Regions from separate parts of the Herbaspirillum sp. Her3 genome, predicted to be linked through region 1. Evidence: predicted binding sites of a transcription regulator. Region 1 holds the regulator's gene; the other holds the start of a gene.
The links. Region 1 encodes sigma-54, which starts transcription at its own class of promoters, with help from an activator protein. Its sites were predicted from a motif close to TGGCANGNAANCTGCTTT; they were not measured.
Positions count from the first base shown of each region.

Region 2: the regulator sigma-54 is predicted to act here: its motif matches at 1,807-1,824, upstream of ACVC5H_RS19940 (CmpA/NrtA family ABC transporter substrate-binding protein).

Region 1 covers NZ_CM176328.1:1,109,559-1,112,965, forward strand. The annotation lists gene grxD (Grx4 family monothiol glutaredoxin) at 1-165, opposite strand, end outside; gene hpf (ribosome hibernation-promoting factor, HPF/YfiA family) at 550-912, opposite strand; gene ACVC5H_RS05100 (RNA polymerase factor sigma-54) at 1,066-2,556, opposite strand; gene lptB (LPS export ABC transporter ATP-binding protein) at 2,625-3,368, opposite strand; gene lptA (lipopolysaccharide transport periplasmic protein LptA) at 3,371-3,407, opposite strand, start outside.
Region 2 covers NZ_CM176328.1:4,368,795-4,372,201, reverse strand. The annotation lists gene ACVC5H_RS19960 (hypothetical protein) at 1-325, shown strand, start outside; gene osmB (osmotically-inducible lipoprotein OsmB) at 368-583, shown strand; gene ACVC5H_RS19950 (hypothetical protein) at 727-1,104, opposite strand; gene ACVC5H_RS19945 (DUF3309 family protein) at 1,313-1,471, opposite strand; gene ACVC5H_RS19940 (CmpA/NrtA family ABC transporter substrate-binding protein) at 1,986-3,302, shown strand; gene ntrB (nitrate ABC transporter permease) at 3,362-3,407, shown strand, end outside.

The DNA of each region.
Region 1 (3,407 bases):
TTCCAGCACGTTGACGGTGACGATGTTCTCGGCGCCGCTGGCTTTGAGCAACTGGATGGCCTTGCCGGAAAAGCCGCATTGCGGGAATTGCGCAGTGCCCTTCATGAACAGCACCACAGGGTTTTGGGTCACGGTTTCTTTGATCCAGGATTGGACGTCGCTCATGGCTATGCCTTTAAAAATGGGATTGCCGACATTATAGGGAAAAGCGGGCAGCCGCGTTGAAAACGACTGCGCGCCGGCAGTCTGCGCAATGCGGCGGAAAATTGCATAAAGGAAATAATTTATATGATATGCAAGCGCTGAGATCTGATATGAGGATGCCAGCAGAAGCCTTCAAGCGGGGCAGCGGATCAGTGCTCGCTGCAGGGGGGCAGTGGCTGTGGAAAAGTTGCCTGCGATTATCTTTTATATCTTTTCCACAGGCGTCGCCGCTTGACAGCGCGACCAATGAAAAAGGGCGCTTGCGCGCCCCTTCCTCATGAGATTCGGCTGGCGTTCTCAGCAGCCCTGTGGGCTGCGAGGCAGCTTGCCGATGGTGTCCTTGGCTTATGCCGCTCCGGCCACCGCATCGGCCGGCGCTTCATCCGGCAGGCGCTTGGCCATGGAGTGATGTTCCTGCAACTTGTCCTTGTGCTTGATGACCTGGCGATCGAGCTTGTCGATCAGCGTGTCAATGGCAGCATAGAGGTCGTGCGCAATGCTTTCTGCATGTAGATCCTTCCCCTTGATGTGGACGTTGATTTCCGCTTTTTGGCGCTTTTCCTTTTCTGTGAGTTTATCTACGCTCAGGATCACGCTGACGTCGATCACGTTGTCGAAATGGCGCTTGATACGCGAGAGCTTGCTTTGCACGTATTCCCGGATGGCGGGGGTCAGTTCGAGGTGGTGTCCACTGATGGTCAGATTCATACAAGACTCCTATCGTGAAGTCACTGGAGGTTCGTTCAAGCTATCCTTGCTGCAGCTGTACCACGGGCACGGTCTTCGTGTCGGATGGCATGGGCATCAGCGAGATGCTTGCCGGAACACAGCAACGGTACTGCAGAAAAACTGAGGAAAAACTCAGAGGGACTTGCGGAGATTGACCGGCGGAATCTTCAACACTTCGCGGTATTTGGCGACTGTGCGTCGCGCGACCACCATGCCTTGTTCTGCCAGCATATCCGCAATCTTGCTATCGGATAATGGGGTCTGCGGGTTCTCGGCTCCTATCAACTGTTTGATCAGCGCCCGTATCGCGGTGGAGGAGGCTTCGCCTCCGGTTTCAGTCGCGACGTGGCTACCGAAGAAGTACTTCAACTCAAACATGCCGTGCGGCGTGAGCATGTATTTTTGAGTTGTCACGCGAGAGATGGTGCTCTCGTGTAGACCCAGTGTATCAGCAATTTCACGCAGCACAAGGGGTCGCATGGCCACTGCCCCATGTGAAAAGAAGTTTCTTTGACGCTCCACAATAGCCTGTGCGACTCGCAAAATCGTGTCGAAACGCTGCCGCATATTCTTGATGAGCCACTTGGCTTCCTGCAGCTGCGACGACAGCGATCCCTCCCCCTTGGCCTGCTTCAGCGCACTGGCATACATCGCATTGACACGCAGCTTGGGCATGACCTCATGGTTGAGCATGACCTGCCAGCCGTTCTTTGTTTGTTTGACAATCACGTCCGGCACCACATAGTCCGAGGCATCGCGCGCGAAATCGGCGCCCGGATGCGGACGGCACTGGCGGATCACGGCCTGGGCTTCGCGCAGGTCTTCGTCATCGCAATCGAGGGCTTTCTTGATCTTGTTGAAGTCGCGCTGGGCGAACAGCGGCAGGTAATCTTCCACGATGCGCAGCGCCAGCTTGCGCGTGACGAAGGGGATCTTGGGCAGGCGCCGGATCTGCAGGGCCAGGCATTCACCGGCACTGCGCGCACCGACGCCGGCCGGGTCCAGGCTCTGCAGCAGCTTCAGGGAAATCGACAGCTCTTCCATGTCGATGCCCAGTTCTTCGGGCAGGCGCGCGAGGATGTCTTCCAGGGGCTCTTCGAGATAGCCGCTCTCGTCGAGCGCATCGGTGAGCAGCTCCAGCAGGGCGCGGTCGCGCTGGGTGCGTGCGGTCACGCGGATCTGTTCCAGCAGGTGCTCGCGCAGGGTCAGTTCATGGGCTTCGAGTTGCGGGCGGGCGTCGTCGTCGTCGGGCGACTTGCCGCTGCGGGCCACGTCGTCGAAGCTCCAGTCGGCGTCACCGGTGACGCCGTTGTCGGGATTGTTGTCCTGGTAGTCAAAACTGGAATCGCCATCGGCGGCGGCCGGCGCCGGTTCGGCGCTGCCTTCGCCCGAGGTATCCGCCACGCCGCTGGAGGGAGAGCTGGAGACGGCGCCATCGGCCAGCAGGCGCACCGAATTGTCGAGCGCATCGTCGAGGCGCTCCAGCAAGGGATTGTCCGAGAGGATCTGTTCCAGTTCCTGGTGCAGTTCCAGCGTCGACAGCTGCAACAGTCTGATCGACTGCTGCAGTTGCGGCGTCAATGCGAGGTGCTGCGAGGTACGTAACTGGAGAGACTGTTTCATCTGTCTTTCTGGAAGCGGCGTGGTCCGCTGGTTGCACTGCCTGTCGTTGCGTCAGTAGGTTGACCTGCTTACATGCGGAAGTGTTCGCCCAGATACACGCGGCGCACCGATTCGTTGGCGATGATCTCTTCCGGACTGCCGCTGGCCAGCACCGTGCCCTGGTTGATGATGTAGGCGCGGTCGCAGATGCCCAGCGTCTCGCGCACGTTGTGGTCGGTGATGAGCACGCCGATGCCGCGTTCCTTCAGGAAGCGCACGATGCGCTGAATCTCGATCACGGCAATCGGGTCGATACCGGCAAAGGGTTCATCGAGCAGCACGAAGCGCGGATCGGTGGCCAGTGCGCGGGCGATTTCCACGCGGCGGCGCTCACCGCCGGAGAGCGACAAGGCCTGGCTCTCGCGCAGCTTCTCGATCTGCAGTTCATGCAGCAGGTTGTTGAGGCGGCCCTCGACTTCATCGCGCGAGAGCGGCTTGCCTTCTTCACGGCGCAGTTCCAGCACCGCGCGGATATTGTCTTCCACCGTCAGCTTGCGGAACACCGAGGCTTCCTGCGGCAGATAGGACAAGCCCATGGTGGCACGCTTGTGGATGGGCATGCGTGAAATGGCGGTGTCGTCCAGCGCGATCTCGCCGCCATCGGAAGGCACCAGGCCCACGATCATGTAGAACGAGGTGGTCTTGCCGGCACCATTGGGGCCGAGCAGTCCGACCACTTCACCGCTGCGCACTTCCATCGAGACGTCGCGCACCACCTGGCGCGCGCCATAACTTTTCTTCAGGCCGCGAACGACCAGCGAGCTGGCGGTCATCGTTACTGGTCCTTTCCGGTCTGGCGACGCGGTGCAGGC
Region 2 (3,407 bases), 2.3 Mb from region 1:
GGCTTTCGCCTCCCACGCTTTCGCAGAAACCCCGCAAGCCGTCGACAGCGCCGCGCGCTGGTCGGCTTCCACGATGGACCGTCACATGCCGGTGGATGCAGCCCGCCTGCACACAGCAGGGCAGAAGAAATTCCGCTACATGGACATGGCCGAGACCAAGCGTTCGAAGTCCTTGCAGAACGCCGTGCTGCTGTATGGCGCACGCGCGGCCAAGAGCAAGGATGCGCAAGGCGAGCGTGGCCATGAGGCCGCACCGCGCACACCGGTCTATCGCAATCAGGCGCCTGCCCAGGCACCGCGCGTGATCATGCGCCCGTCGACCTGAACGCCGGACGCTCCCCCATCTGACAAAGAGGAAGGAGTCATCATGAAGACCATCAAGACACTGGCAGTGACCACCGTAGCCATCTGTGCCTTCACGGCACTGAGCGGCTGCAGCAACATGAGCCAGCGAGACAAGAATACCGCCATCGGCGCAGGCGCCGGTGCAGTGGGCGGTGCCGTACTCACCGGAGGCAGCGGCCTCGGTACCGTGGGTGGTGCTGCCGTGGGTGGCGTGATCGGCAATCAGGTCGGCAAATAAGTCGAACATCAGTCCGCTATAAGTCTAAGTCGACTGATAAACCGCCGGCGATCGCTGAGCAGGGCCACTGCAGGATCATCAACAACGCCGCGACGAGTCATCTCGTCGCGGCGTTGTTGCATGCAGCGCGTGCATGCGAGCGCTTATTGTCTGGCGTGCCTGTGCGAGTGCCTGGATGAGGGGGCAGGCGCTGCCGCAGCTGGCTGTGCTGCCTGGTAGTCCTTGAAGATACGTCCGGCGCGTGCCGTATCTTCCGCACGCGCTTGTGCTGCTTCCTTGCGGCAGGCAGCGGCCTCCTTGCCGCGCAGGCTGCGGCAGGCCTTCAGCGCCTCGGCATAGGCGGCCGCCGTTTCCTGGTTCAGGTTGCGCAGACGGGCCCGGGGGCTGTTGTCTTCCTGGTACCAGCGCTGGGGATCGGCCTTGCTGACGTCCTCCTCGGCCGCATGCACGGTAGCCGCCCCGAGCAGGGACACGACAGCCAGGATGCCCGGCAGGAAAGGAGTGAGGAATTTATTGTTCATCGGTTGGGAGCCTCATCACGTTACGGAGATAGGAAGAGCCGTCAGCGTGAGGATGCCCGCAAGCAAACGGCGCGGCCGGTGACAGGCACCGGCCGCGCCGTTTTCCCGTCCGCCACCGGATGGTATCAGGCTTGCGGGAGGGAAGGGAGTGGACCAGGGCAGGGGCGCATGGCAGCCGGGGAATGAACCGGCCGGCCGCCGCCCCGCCTTATATCTTGCCCAGTAGCAGCAGGATCAGCAGGATGATGACGATGGTGCCAGCGATACCGCTGGGACCATAGCCCCAGCCACGGCTGTGCGGCCAGGCCGGGATGACGCCGATGAGGATCAGGATCAGGACGATGAGCAGGATGGTGCCGAGGGTCATGGATTTCTCCTTTCTTATTGAGTTCGCTCTTGCCCGCCAGGGTGCAAGAAGCGCCGGGTGATGCGTGAAGCTGGGGCCATCTTAGGGCGGCCCTCATCGCCGCACGATCAGCGCCCCTCGCAATGTGCTGTAGGAAAATCCTGCAAGCGCGGGTAGGTGGCCGCGCGCCCCTGCCTTGGCTGACAGATCACTGCCAACTTGGTGCAAGGCACAACGGAAGTGCGGGCCACGCCCGATTTGATCGCGCCGTCCGCGCTGTCGGGGCGTTGCCGTCAGGCCGCACCATGTGCCGCCAGGTCAGGCTGCATGCGGTTTTGCGGCGAGCACCCAGGTTCTGGCACGCTCTTTGCTGAACGATGGTCACAGCGCAGCAGTGCGCAAGCAATGTGAAGGTGTGGCCAACGACGGTCGCGCCGTCCAGGACAAAGGCGTCTTCCGATATGGCTCACCCATGTCGGAACACGCCTTTTTTGTTTGGGCTTTCGACAAATCGCAACGCAAGGGGAACAGGGCTATGGAATCCAAGGGTCAGGTGGACAAGGCAGGCGTGCTGGTGGACAACGACAGCGCACAGGGCGCGCAGGTCGATTCTGTGCAGGCAGTGGACGGCAAGCGCCGCAAGCTGATGCAGGGCGCGGCCCTGGCTGCCGGTGGCGGCATGCTGGGCCTGGCCCCGGGCGGCGCCTGGGCAGCCGGTTCCGACAAGCCGGAAAAGGAAGAAGTGAAAATCGGCTTCATCCCCCTGACCGATTGCGCCTCGGTGGTGATGGCCTCGGTGCTGGGTTTGGACAAGAAGTACGGCATCAAGATCGTCCCCAGCAAGGAAGCCTCCTGGGCCGGCGTGCGCGACAAGCTGACCAATGGCGAACTGGATGCGGCCCACGTGCTGTATGGCCTGATCTATGGCGTGCAGCTGGGCATCGGCGGACAGAAGAAGGACATGGCCGTGCTGATGGGACTGAACCACAATGGCCAGGCCATCACACTCTCCAAAAAGCTGGCCGACAAGGGGGCCGTCGATGGCGCCTCGCTCTACAAGCTGATGCAGACCGACAAGCGCGAATACACCTTCGCCCAGACTTTCCCTACCGGCACCCATGCCATGTGGCTGTATTACTGGCTGGCCGCCAATGGCATCAACCCGATGAAGGATGCCAAGGTCATCACCGTGCCGCCGCCGCAGATGGTGGCCAACATGCGGGTGGGCAACATGGATGGCTTCTGCGTGGGCGAACCCTGGGGCCATCGCGCCATCGTCGATGGCGTGGGCATCACCGCCATCACCACCCAGGACATCTGGAAGGACCATCCCGAAAAGGTGCTGGGCACCTCGCGCGAATTCGTGCAGAAGTATCCCAACACCTGCCGCGCGATGATGGCCGCCATCCTGGAAGCCAGCAAGTGGATCGATGCCTCGCTGGTCAACAAGAACAAGATGGCTGAAGTGATCGCCGACAAGTCCTATGTGAACACCAGCAAGGACGTGATCGACCAGCGCATCCTCGGCCGCTACCAGAACGGCCTGGGCAAGACCTGGGACGATCCCAACTACATGAAGTTCTATGAAGAAGGCCAGGTCAACTTCCCCTTCCTCTCCGACGGCATGTGGTTCATGACCCAGCATCGCCGCTGGGGCCTGTTGAAGAGTGACCCGGATTACCTGGCCGTGGCCAAATCGGTCAACCAGATCGATCTCTACAAGGAGGCCGCGGCCATGACCAAGACGCCGCTGCCCAAGGAGGTGATGCGCAGTTCGAAACTGGTGGATGGCATCGTGTGGGACGGCAAGAATCCGGCGGCCTACGCGCAGTCCTTCAAGATCAAGGTGTAAGCAGCTGTGGCCGCAGGCCGGGGCCATTACGGTGAAGTGTATCGAGCAAGGGGAAAACGATGAGTGCAGTCGTGGAAAGCATCATGGGCGACAACGCCAAGCCCG